Linked DNA regions of Ancylothrix sp. D3o. The main gene of each other region encodes a partner of the protein of the gene in region 2 in a complex. Links are inferred from orthologs where the notes say so. Each region holds a gene or a part of one and is shown on either strand. Other genes may lie near its edges.

Evidence for each region.
Region 1: the proteins of glmM (region 2) and cdaA are in contact, whole or in part, in a crystal structure (PDB 7OJS), measured with the Bacillus subtilis proteins. The link is inferred for Ancylothrix sp. D3o from one-to-one orthologs.

The regions. Positions count from the first base shown.
Region 1 is NZ_JAMXEX010000006.1:22,264-28,460, forward strand. The notes cover bases 1,974-4,904. They hold cdaA (diadenylate cyclase CdaA), read right to left. Parts: upstream 3,946-4,904; coding sequence 3,001-3,945; downstream 1,974-3,000. Other genes in these bases: NG798_RS12990 (DUF3143 domain-containing protein), read left to right, coding at 1,974-2,139; NG798_RS12995 (isoprenyl transferase), read right to left, coding at 2,255-3,004; lysA (diaminopimelate decarboxylase), read right to left, coding at 4,086-4,904. In the rest of the region: NG798_RS12980 (O-antigen ligase), read left to right, coding at 1-1,170; NG798_RS12985 (J domain-containing protein), read left to right, coding at 1,254-1,808; more of NG798_RS12990, read left to right, coding at 1,867-1,973; more of lysA, read right to left, coding at 4,905-5,492; rimI (ribosomal protein S18-alanine N-acetyltransferase), read left to right, coding at 5,558-6,130. UniProt on the Bacillus subtilis protein: One of 3 paralogous diadenylate cyclases (DAC) in this bacteria, catalyzing the condensation of 2 ATP molecules into cyclic di-AMP (c-di-AMP). Upon expression in E.coli leads to c-di-AMP synthesis.
Region 2 is NZ_JAMXEX010000002.1:233,618-239,820, reverse strand. Bases 2,257-5,193 are described here. They hold glmM (phosphoglucosamine mutase), read right to left. Parts: upstream 4,483-5,193; coding sequence 3,031-4,482; downstream 2,257-3,030. Other genes in these bases: NG798_RS05170 (glycosyltransferase family 1 protein), read right to left, coding at 4,683-5,193; hpsL (hormogonium polysaccharide biosynthesis protein HpsL), read right to left, coding at 2,257-2,957. Outside these bases: NG798_RS05190 (chemotaxis protein CheW), read left to right, coding at 1-226; hormogonium polysaccharide biosynthesis glycosyltransferase HpsN, read right to left, coding at 316-1,284; more of hpsL, read right to left, coding at 1,281-2,256; more of NG798_RS05170, read right to left, coding at 5,194-5,756; NG798_RS05165 (glycosyltransferase), read right to left, coding at 5,759-6,203. UniProt on the Bacillus subtilis protein: Catalyzes the conversion of glucosamine-6-phosphate to glucosamine-1-phosphate. Glucosamine-1-phosphate is used for cell wall biosynthesis.

The DNA.
Region 1 (6,197 bases), on a different replicon or contig from region 2:
GGTTGGTTAATTTTTATTTGTTTCTTTGCAGATAACCAGACGCTATCTTTTCTGGGTTTTTTTAATTTTTTTCCATTTTTTCTTGTATTTGCAGGCTTGAGTTTGTTGATCAGAACAACAAAACAATTGCGGCGTATTGCTTGGATTTTGGTGATCGGTTCTGTGCCGGTTGTTTTGATTGGTTTGGGGCAGCTATTTTTAGGTTTGAAAGGGCCGATAATTTTTTTATGGGCTGTAATTAATTGGGTTTTGGCGGCTGGAGGTAATCCTGTAGGTCGGATGTCTTCTGTGTTTGACTATGCGAATGTTTTGGCTAATTATTTGGTGATTACATTTGTTTTTTCCCTGGGCCTGTGGTTAGAAAATTCTCCAGCTTTAAAAGGTATATTTAACCGAAATTTTAATTTCAAGGATGAGCATGGTAAGCAGAAAGTTGGGAAAGTTGCCTTTCTAACAAGTGCGGTTTTGTTAAATGCAATTGGATTAATTTTAACAAATTCTCGTAATGCTTGGGGTTTGGCAGGAATTGCGGTGTGTGTGTTTGCTTTTTATGCCGGTTGGCGATGGTTGGTGGCGGCGGTTTTTGGGGGAGTCGGGGCTGTTTTTGTCTCGGCTTTTGGCCCTGATCCTTTTCGCCAAGGTTTGCGGTTAATTGTGCCTAAATATGTTTGGGCAAGGTTAACGGATGAGTTGTTTGTAAGACCGGCACCAACTTTAAGAGTTACGCAGTGGAATTTTGCCTGGAAGGGTGCCCTATCGCGGCCTTTTACTGGTTGGGGTTTAAATAATTTTCCGGGGCATTATTATCAAGAATTTGCGGCTGCATATCAAGGCCAAGCTTTGGAATGGCCGCAACATCCCCACAATTTATTTTTGATGTTGAGTTATGAAACCGGCTTGCCAGGAATGTTATTATTTTGTGGTTTAATAGGTTGGATTTTGGCTCAGGGAGTTGTGTTATTTATGGGTCGCTATTCTTTTAAGTTGGCGGCTGATAAATTGATATTTTTTACTTATTTAGTGGCGTTTTTTGCTACTACAATTTTTCATTTGGTTGATGTGACGTTATTTGATTTGCGGGTTAATCTTTTGGGGTGGTTTTTGTTGGCGGGTATTTTTGGGGTGGTGGAGTCTAAAGGTGGTAGTGGGGATGATAGCACTTTAGCCTGACTATGAAGCTTCTCTAGTGCAAAGCAAAGCGAAGCTCGTTAAAATAGTCACACAACAAACCACACTAAGCACGGTAAGCTTCAGTGACACAAAATAGAGGCACCGCAAAAACCCAATACCAAAAACTGCTCGAACACAGCCAGCAAAACAGCTACTACAGCCTGCTAGGGTTGCATCCGTCCGCCTCCTCCATCGAGATCCGGCGAGCCTATTGGGAACTCAGCAAACGCTACCATCCAGACACAACCGAGCTACCAGCCGAAACCGCCAAAGAAAATTTCCAAAAAATCAACGAAGCCTACGCCACCCTAAGCAACCCAGAGCGGCGGATGGTTTACGATGAAAAAATCCGCTATTCTCGCATAGCCGTTTCTGCGCCTTCGCAGCTACACCAACCACAAAACAAACACTACCAATCAAACTCTGCTTACCTAGACCCCACCGACCGGCCCCTGTCTGCCGGTGAAATCTTCGCCTTATTTCTATTGTGCCTAACCTTTATCGGCTGCTTATTCCTAGCCATCATTGTTGGGCTCACACGAGGGGACACTCTCCCAGCCTCAGCCAGCCTCAACCCACCGGCCCAAATCATTTTTCAAAATCCGCAGAAAAGTCAATTGCATAGCACATTTCTTTAAAAAAGTCAACCATAAAAAGCAAAACTTTAACTAATTTTTGTAAACCATGCCAAACTCCATGACCACCCCACCCGCAGAAACGCCGTTATACAACCACCCCTTACCCGAAATCGAAAAATGGCTGAGTAACCTAGGCTGCCAACAAGACCGCACAGAACTGCATTGCTGGCGAGTTGAACGTCCTTTGTGGCAAGCTGAAATCATACTCGACATCGACCAGTTAACCGTCCGCTACATCAAGGCCGGTGCTGATGGTTCAGACATCGTGCGAGCCTTCAAATATTCCCTCAGCCGTAGAGACGTAGAACAAGCCGTTTTTTCTGGGCCGTAGGGAGTTCGGGCAGACGGGCCGAGTGACAGTACCGGCCCCCCAGTGGCGCAGGAGTCCCGCCTGCGATGTGGCGCATCTGTAAGAGATGCAATTGCCGGCCCCCACCCATCGCCAATTAAACCTTACCAAACCGGCGTTGACGCTGCTGGTAATCTCTTAAGGCAACGTGGAAAGCCTGCCGGTCAAAATCTGGCCACATTGTCTCTGTAATATAAATTTCCGCATAAGCGACCTGCCACAACAAAAAATTACTAATCCGCATTTCTCCAGACGTGCGAATCAGTAAATCTGGGTCACAAATGCCCGCCGTATATAAATGCTTTTCAAACAACCCCTCATCAATTTGATCTGGCTGTAACTTCCCATCCTGTACCATCGCAGCAATTGACCGGCACGCCTGTAAAATTTCTTGCCGACCTCCATAATTTGTTGCAACGCTAAACTGAATGCCGCTATTATTTTGCGTAGCCTCCACCGAGCGGTCAATCTCAGCCCTTAACGTTTTTGGCAGCGAGTCCAAATTGCCGACAAACTTAATTTTGACATCCTCCTCCATCATTTCCCGTAACTCTTGACGCAAGACCCGCTCAAACAAAGTCATCAAAAAATCGACCTCTTCCAAAGGCCGGCCCCAATTTTCCGTAGAAAAAGCATAAGCCGTCAGCGCTTCAATACCCCAATCCCGACAACAGCGCAACAAATCTTTAAGCGCATCCACCCCGCGCCGGTGGCCCACAATCCGGGGCAACCCTTGACGCTTGGCCCACCGGCCATTACCATCCATAATAACGGCAACGTGCTTAGGTAGCCGTTCCCGGTCAAGGTCAGCAGGTAAATCTTTTAAAATACTGGGCTTTGTAGTCATTTTTTATCACCAGAAGCCGACGATGGAAGACGCAGTAAACGCGAAACAAGTGCCAGAAGCCGGGAACCTAAACGTCCCAACAAGCGTAAATTAGGGGCCACAGCCTCGCGGTCAACAGATTGAGAAAAGCGAGCCTCCAGCAGTTCCTTAAGTTTACTGCTCGTCAGAGGCCGGTTTAAACCACCTCTTTCCGCAAGGGAAATTGAGCCGGTTTCTTCAGATACAACCACACAAATACAATTTTCGACTTTTTCCGTAATTCCCATCGCCGCACGGTGGCGAGTTCCCAACTGGCGCGACGCAGTGCGATCAGACAAAGGCAGAATTACCCCCGCCGCCAAAATCCGCGAGCCGCGAATCAAAACCGCTCCATCATGTAATAAAGTTGAAGTTTGAAAAATAGTTTGCAACAATTCCTTAGAAACTTCCGCATTTAATCGTACACCGGGCACCGAAAAATCGCGCTCATCAATCGGCAAACCGGTTTCCAAAATCAATAAAGCGCCGGTGCGGTTTTGGGACAACTCCTTGATCGCATCGACAATCTCATCAACCACTGTATCCGCCTTGGGTACAGCAGTGCGGGCCGGTTGAAAAAGCGCCCCTAACTCCCCGCGTCCCAACTGTTCCAAAAACCGGCGAAACTCTGACTGCAAAATCACAGCCATCGCCACCGCCGAACCAACCACCAACTTTTCGAGGACAAAACTTAAAAGCCGCAACTCCAAAGAACTAGATATCGCCGTAGCCAACATCAAAAAAATCAATCCCCGAACCATCCACAGCGTCCGCCTCTCGCCAATAATCACCAGCACCATATAAGTCAAAGCCAAAACTAGCCCAATATCAATAGGGCTTTTTAGCCACTGCGTCCAAATATCTATAAACTGACGCACTGCGATTTGAGTCCAGTTAAGGTCGTAATTGGGACTCAATTTCATTTGTCATTTGTCCCTAGTCCATTGTCATTTGGTGTCATGTCATTTGTCCATAGTCATTTATTGTCATGTCATTAGTCATTTGTCATTGCAAAAAAAATGGCATTTATACAAAGGACTAATGACAAAGGACTAACGACAGATTAAACGTGCGGGTGCAGCAAGCGGCCAGGCAAACGATCATGGCGCAACAAATCTACATAATTTTCGCGTTGCAAAATAATGTTTGCTTCGCCATTCTTCACCACCACCCCAGCCGGTCGGGGTAAACGATTGTAATTTGATGCCATGCTGTAGTTATAAGCACCGGTCGCCATTACCACTAAAATATCCCCAGGCTGAGAATTCGGCAATTTTGCACTCTTAATCAAAATATCGCCAGACTCGCAGTGTTTGCCAGCCACCGTCACCGTTTCGGTAAGCGGATCTTTCATCCGATTTGCCACCACAGCCCGGTACACTGACTGATAAGTGATAGGACGGGGATTATCAGACATTCCACCATCAACGGCTAAATAAGTGCGAATTTCTGGGATAACTTTTTGAGAGCCTATGGTGTAAGCCGTCACGCAAGCAGAGCCAATCAAAGACCGGCCAGGCTCACTCAACAATCGGGGCAAAGGGACATCCTGAGCCTTACAAGCTTCTGTCATCGCCTCACAGATGACTTTTACCCAAGCATCAATACTTGGTGGATCATCAGACTCGGTGTAGCGAATACCCAAACCACCACCGACGTTTAACTGTTCCACCGGCAACCCATAAGATAACGCCAGTTTATACCAACCTACCAAAACACCGGCCAAATCGCGGTGAGGTTCGAGTTCAAAAATTTGTGAGCCGATGTGGGCGTGTAAACCGACACAATCAACGTTAGACTGCTGACGGAGATAATCAAAAACCTGCTCAACTTGATCAGGATCAAAACCAAACTTGCTGTCGAGGTGGCCGGTGCGGATATATTCGTGAGTGTGACACTCGATCCCCGGCGTGAAGCGTAACATGATGCGAACCGGCTGAGGTTTTGCCTTAGAAATAGCCGCAACAGTAGACATTTCCAGCCAATTATCAACCATGATGGTGCAGCCGTTATCGACAGCAAAGCGCAACTCTTCCAAAGATTTATTATTCCCGTGAAAATAAAGCTTATCACCAGGCACACCGGCTTGTAGTGCGGTATAGAGTTCGCCACCAGACACTACATCAATGCCTAAACCTTCAGAGCCGGCAATGGCACAAACGGCTAAACAACTCCATGCTTTTGAAGCATACAACACGAGAGAGTCGCCGGCCCAATAACGCCTAAAGGCTTCTCGATATTGACGAGCAGCAGCGCGTACCGAGTCTTCATCTAAGATATAAAGTGGAGAACCAAAACGCGCCACCAGATCCGCCACATCACAACCTCCGATTTCGAGGTGTTCTTTGTGGTTCACCTTAGCCGTGAGGGGTAAGAGATATTGATTAGGAGAGCGTTCTGCCCCGTCATTCGTTGCAGGTAAATACTGACACCCAGAATTTTGAGGGTTGGCAATGGTTGTGGATGACATGGTTAAGAGATAATTTTTATTCGGTAAAGTGATGCTCAAAAAGCATCTTATTCTTTAGTGTACAATTGGCTGCTATTTCCTTGATAGAACTAAAACCCCTCACCGCAGAAAATTTGCCGGCTATTTTGGAGTTGGATCGCCTGTGTTTTGGCGGTTTATGGACATCCGAAGGCTACAAGCGAGAGTTAGATAGTGACTGTAGCGACTTACTAGGTTTATTTTTATCGTCTGTTGAAGGTGTGCGCCCTTGCCCGCCCCCCCGTCTGATCGGCATTGGTTGTCTGTGGGCAATTTTGGAAGAAGCACATATTACGATTTTGGCTATTGACCCAGAGTATCGCAATTGTGGGTTAGGGCAAGCGATGCTGGTGGGTTTGATGACATCTGCGTTGGGGCGGAAGTTGGAGAGGGCGACGCTGGAGGTTAGGGTTTCTAATGTAGCGGCGATTTCTTTGTATGAGAAATATGGGTTTAAAAAAGCGGGGTGTCGCAAGGGATATTATCAGGATACGGGTGAGGATGGGTTGATTTTATGGCGGGGTGGGTTGCATCATCGGGAGTTTCCAGAAATTTTGCGGGGATGGCAAGAAGAAGTTAATGAAAGGTTGGGTAAAAATGGCTGGTTTTTGGAGTTTTAAATATTAGGGAAAACTCGGCTTTTTCTCCGAAATTCGGTTTTATAAGAGAGATAAACAAAGAAAGCCT
Region 2 (6,203 bases):
GATGATTGTACATCAAGATGATGTAGTTGCTGCCATTCCAGTTGAAAATGTTTTTGATGTAATTTATTTGCATCCCTCGCAATTAATGCAGATTCCTGTTGCTATTCATTCTAATAATGATGAATATCTGCGCGGAACTGCACCCTACCGAGATAAAATAATGATGTTTTTAGACTTAGGTAAAATTCTCAGTAAAGGAGAATTAGTGGTTAATGAAGAAGTTTAATTTTTCATGTATCATGGGGCAAGAAGTATTTTTAATAATCAGGTTTTGCAGATTTTGTCAATTCAAAAATGACCAATGACCAATGACCTTTAAAAATCTTGGCGACTATAAATTTGCCCATCATCCCAAAGCGAACGAAATAGGGTTCCCACAGCGCTGATAAATCCCAGAAAATAGAAACTTAAGCGAACAATGGTTTTAAAAATCGAGCCGCTTTTATTACAAGGAGGATGTCCCAAAACTTGACAGTCAAATAAACGATAAAAGAATCGCAAAGCTTGGAAAAAAGTTAAATTTTTAAAGCCCATTAAAAAGTGGTTGTGATAGAGAAAAATCTGATATTCAGCCGAACGAGTGCTGATATCGTGACAGCCGCCGGCTTCTTCACCTAAATGAATTAAATAAGCATCGGGGTCATACCAAATTTGATAGCCGGTTTGCCGAAACCGTAAACAAAAATCTGATTCTTCCCGAACTGCACTGCCTTTAAATCGCTCATCAAATGTTAATTTATATTGGCGAAAAACTTCACCTCTAAAAGACATATTACAACCTCTTGCCGAGATAACTTGTTGCGGTTTTATTGTATGAACCAAATCAATATAATACCAAGCAATCCCAGCATCCATTGCTTCCGGCGGTAAATAATCTATTGTTAAATCTCCCCCAGAATCAGATAATTTCATGCGGTCAAAAACTCGCCCCGCAACGGCGCCAACCTTGGGATTTTGATAATGACATTCGTGGGCTGCTAAAAAATCGGCAGTCAATCGCACATCATCATCAATAAACACAATTATTTCCCCCAAAGATCGCCGCACAGCATAATTTCTTGCCCCTGGTAAAGAAGCCCATTTAAGGCGAAACCATTGGATTTTTTTGCTATCGGCAAGTTGCTGTAGAAAAATATCGGTTTCTGGTTCATGTTCTGGCGTTTGATCAACTACCAAAACCTCAAAATTAGGATAATTTTGCGCCAATACATCAGTTAGCGTATCCCGTAAAACTTCCTCCCGCCGATAAGTGGGAACAATGACAGAAATTAAAGGCTTATTCATCGTTTCCTTTTACCTGATAAAAATTTGGTGTCTGATACCGGCTGTAATTCTTCTTCTTGGCGTTCAAGTTCTGGTAACTTCAAAATCACCCCAGCAAAAAACCAATAATAAACCGCCACCGGGTCAGTATCCAAAGGGTACCAATAAGGGTTATAACTTATAAACAAAACAAATACCCAAAAACACGCCCCAAAACTCCTTAAGTGTCGTTCTTTCAAAGACCGATAAGCCTTAAAACAAGCCCAAGTTAAAGCGGTAACAAAAATCAAAAACCCAATCAACCCCACCGGCCCAATTTCAAAAAGCAACTTAGGAAACCAAGTTTCTATTAACTTCGTTTGTCCCAACTGTCGGGCCGAATTTGTAGCCCTTCCTAAACCTTTCCCCAATAAACCGGCCTGTCCTTCCACCGTAAACTGAACTTGACTAGCAATAAATTGATCCGGCGGTGAAGCATTCCAACGATCAACCAAACTTTTAACTCTTCCTTCCACAAATTCAGGAAACATCGCTAAACCGGCGGTTCCCAAAGTACCAATACCGCCAACAATGGGTAAAAAACGCTTCAAATTTGCAATCTGGCCGGTGAGAATCAGCAAAACCACGATAATAGTTGGGACAGCAATTAAAGCAATACGTTGCCCAGAAACCACCGCGTTAACCATCACCAATGCCAAGGAAGCAAAACTAGCAACTTGCCAAAGAAATGACGGATCACTAAAAGCGGAAGCAAAGGTAAAAAAGGTATTAGAAATTAAAAACCAGCCCCAATGCCAAGGCGAAACAAACGTCCCTGGTAAACGAATCATATAAGAACTATAAGCCACAGAACCACCCACCAAACAACGCGCCGAAAGACTGGGTTTATATAAATCTTCGCCTTCCATCATCCGAGTACCGGCACAAGTTCCTTTGGCCAAAAGTAAATACTGAAGCAACCCTAAACCACAGGCAACAATGGCTAAAACAACGTGCAACCGAGTCAGAAACAAAAACTCTTTTTTACTGCGAATTAGATAGTAACCACAAGTAATCAGAGGAATATAACCAAGAAAAATTTTTAGCCCTAAAATTGCCATTAAAATAGGTCTTTCGATTGGTCTGGAAGTAGCGTAGGGATCAAAAATAGGAATTGATTCGGGAAAAATTTGCTGATATCCATTAACAAAAATCATAGTTAATAGACAAACGCCGAGGAGAATGGCGAGGGGATTGATTAATCTTTTAGAAATAATCAAGGGTAATTTTTTGCTGCGCCACTGTGGCACCAAAGAAAAAAGCGCAGGAAAATAAAAAGCATCTTTGGCAAATTGAAATGCCGCATTGCCGCCGCCAATGGCATAAGTAACGGTGCCACTTATGGGCAAATACATTAAAAACATCCATAAAGCTTGTCGGGGATATTTAAAAGAAAGCACCAACAACAATAAACCCCCACCGGCAGCAATGCCAATTTTAGGATTTTTCAAAGAAAGACCGGCCCCAATAGCAAAGGCAGCAATTAGGGTAGGAATAAGAACAGAAATCAGTTCTTTACGTTCTTTGGTTTGCTGTCGTTTGAGGGTTTGTTTTTCTTTTTTTGTTAGGGTTGTTGCTTGGCTTTTAGTTTTTTGTTTAGATTTTTTTGACTTACTTTTAGATACCGGCTTACTTTTGCGTTTTATCTTGGGCATAATTTTCAAAAAATAACCCTCTGCTACCAGCTTACTGATAGCAGAGGGCTATTGGCGACGATTTCCGTTTTTGTTAGGCGAAATTTTGCTGAACCACACGCACGAGATGGTCTGTCCAGTAGTGGGCCAGATCGTTGCTGGCGGCCTCTACCATGACGCGGATCAGCGGTTCGGTACCTGAAGCACGGACGAGAACTCGGCCACCATCGCCCATTGCTTTTTCGGCGTTTTCAATGGCGGTTTGGAGTTCTTGGCAATTTTGCCAGCCAAGCCGACGCTGCCGGTCTTCAACGCGGACATTTCGCAACAGTTGCGGATAAGTTTGGAAACTGGCATCAACCATTTCGCCAAGACTTTGACCGGCCTGTTTTACCAAGGCTGCAATATGCAAAGCAGTCAGCAACCCGTCGCCGGTGATGCCATAATGCCAGCATAAAATATGTCCAGACTGCTCGCCTCCTAACATTGCGCCGCTGCGCTGCATTTCTGCTTGCACATATTGATCACCTACGGCAGTTCGCACCATTTGACCACCGAGTTTTTGCCAAGCTCGCTCGAACCCTAAATTGGCCATCACAGTTGCGACAATTAAATCTTGGGGGAGTTGTTGTTTTTGGCGGAGATTTTGGCCCCATAAATACAAAATGTAATCGCCATCCACCGGCCTGCCTTGGTTATCCACCGCTAAAACGCGGTCGGCATCGCCATCAAAGCCAAATCCCATATCCGCTTGATGTGCTTTGACGGCCTCAGCGAGGGCGTCGAGATGAGTTGAACCGCAATTTACGTTAATGCGGTTGCCGTCTGGCTGGTCATGCAGGCAAATAACCTCAGCACCCATTGCTTGAAAGCTGGCCGGTGCAACTTTAACTGCGGCCCCCCAGGCGAGGTCTAGCACAATCCGCATTCCTTGGAGGTTAACGCGGGTTAGTAAGGGTTCTTGGAGGGCGGTCGTATAGTTGCTCACCAGTTCAGGCCGGTGGTAATGTTGGCCCCAATTTGTTTGGGGGAACGAGAGAATATCACCTCTCAAACCGGCTTCGATTTCTTTTTGCAAGTTTTGGGAAAGTTTGGTGCCGGTGGGGCCAAAAAATTTAATGCCGTTATCTTCGGGAGGGTTATGAGAGGCGGAGATCATCACGCCGCCAAGGGCTTTTGATAAGACTGTCAGGTTGGCGACGCAGGGGGTGGGACATAAACCCAGGTTCCAGACTTCGACACCGGCAGCCGTGAGGCCGGCAGAAAGGGCCATTGCCAGCATATCGCTTGAGTTGCGCGAGTCTTGGCCTAAAATGATGGGGCCGTTATCGCTGGCGTTTTCTTTGAGAACTTGGCCGGCCCAAAAACCAATTTGCATGGCCAAGGTGGCATTGAGGAGGTCGCCAACTTTGCCGCGTATGCCATCGGTACCAAAGAGGGGGTTATCCGGTAAGCCGGTGGCATTCCAAGGGGAATGATGAAAAACCGCTTTATCTAATGCGTTCAGGGGGCCGCTGCCATTTGTTCGAGAAGGAATTGCTACCATTTTGATTCACTCCACACACACACAATAATAGTATTTTAGATTTCGGATTTTGGATTGAGATTTGCGATTAAACTTTGGGATTGAGATTGCCTAAAGCTTGATACCTAGGGCTGTTGGGGGTTTTGATCAGTATCCTTCTTTGAGGAAATGGGAAAACCGGATCGATCTGTTTTTTGATGCCGGTTGGGGTACAAGTGATTTTATAGATATTTGTGTAAAATTTTGGCGGTTTCTAAACCGGTTTTTTCCCAGCTAAATTGACTTGCTTGAATTAAGCCCTGTTCCCGCAAGGATGACCGCTGTTGAGTATCGGTTGCCACAGTGTGCATGGCTGCTGTTATTTCTGCCGTATTGTAAGGATTAACCATCAAAGCGCTATTGCCGGCAACTTCTGGCAGTGAGGAAACATTAGAAGTAATAACTGGCGTTCCACAGGCCATTGCTTCAAGCACAGGTAAACCAAAACCTTCCCACAGCGAGGGAAAGACTAAGGCAATGGCTTGATTAATTAAAATTGGCAGCTTTTCGTAACTTGCATAGCCGATGAATTTAATTGATTCTGTTAAGTTTAATTCGGCAATTTTTGCTTGCAATTCTGGTGTATAACTGCTGTCGGTGGGGCCAGATATCCACAGTTGATAATCGGGCCGGTTTGGAAGGTTGGCAAAGGCTTCTATAAGCCGGTGTAGGTTTTTGTAAGGATCATGTCGGCCTATGTACAAAAAATAGTTACTTGTCGGTAAGTTCAAATCGCGGAAGTTATTTTTGTCGTAAGCTAAGGGTATAACGGTTGTTTTGTCAAGGTTGATTTTATAAAATTTATTAATATCTTCAGCAGTGGATTTTGAGTCACAGATAATATGTTCGGCTTGGCTTAAAATTTGAGGAATATAATAACGAAAATAGGCATTAAGGCGAGAAAAAGGTTTAGAAAATCGTAGTGGTATCAAATCATGGACTGTGACAATATAGCGGCTTTTTGTATAAATTGGGGCTTCTGGAAGCGGTGAAAATATCAGATTAGATTGAAGATTTTTATAGAGTTTGGGTAGTTGCAATTGTGTCCATAAAATACGCCTCAGATGACCTTTGCTTCCCTGATCAGGTGTCATATTTGCGGGAACGGGATAATTTTTGTAGGGAGGGAAATTTTCAGGAGTGAGGAGAGTGGGATTAAGTTTTTGGAGATGGGGGATAATGTTTTTAGCGTAGGTGGAGATGCCGGTGGCTTGAGGAATAAGAAAAGAGAGGTTAATTAAGAGGTTGCTGTTCACGTTTAGGGATTGTAGGATATTTGGCTGGGGTTGGGAAGGGGTGGGTTTTTGTATTCTTGCTGGATTATATCAAAAAACTGTTTAACTTTTCGCTGAAATTGAGTTTTTGTAAAATTTTGGCTGCTTTGGAAAGCAGCAGTTTGGAGAATTTGAAAAAGTTGGGGGTTGGTGATGAGTTGATGGGTGTATTGGCAGAGTTCATCGAGGTTATTAATTAAAAATCCTGATGTTTTGTTTTCGATTGTTTCTTGATGTCCACCGGCATTAGCAACAACAGGAACACAATAATTTTGCATAGCTTCCACTGTCGCCATGCCAAAATGTTCGCATCGCTGGGGGTTGATTTCTTCTAAACCGCAAAGATGCCAAAAAATGCTGGCTTTGCTGTAAATAATTTTCAGTTTTTCTCTGGAACAGTTTAATTTAATTTCGATGGAGTTGTTATCT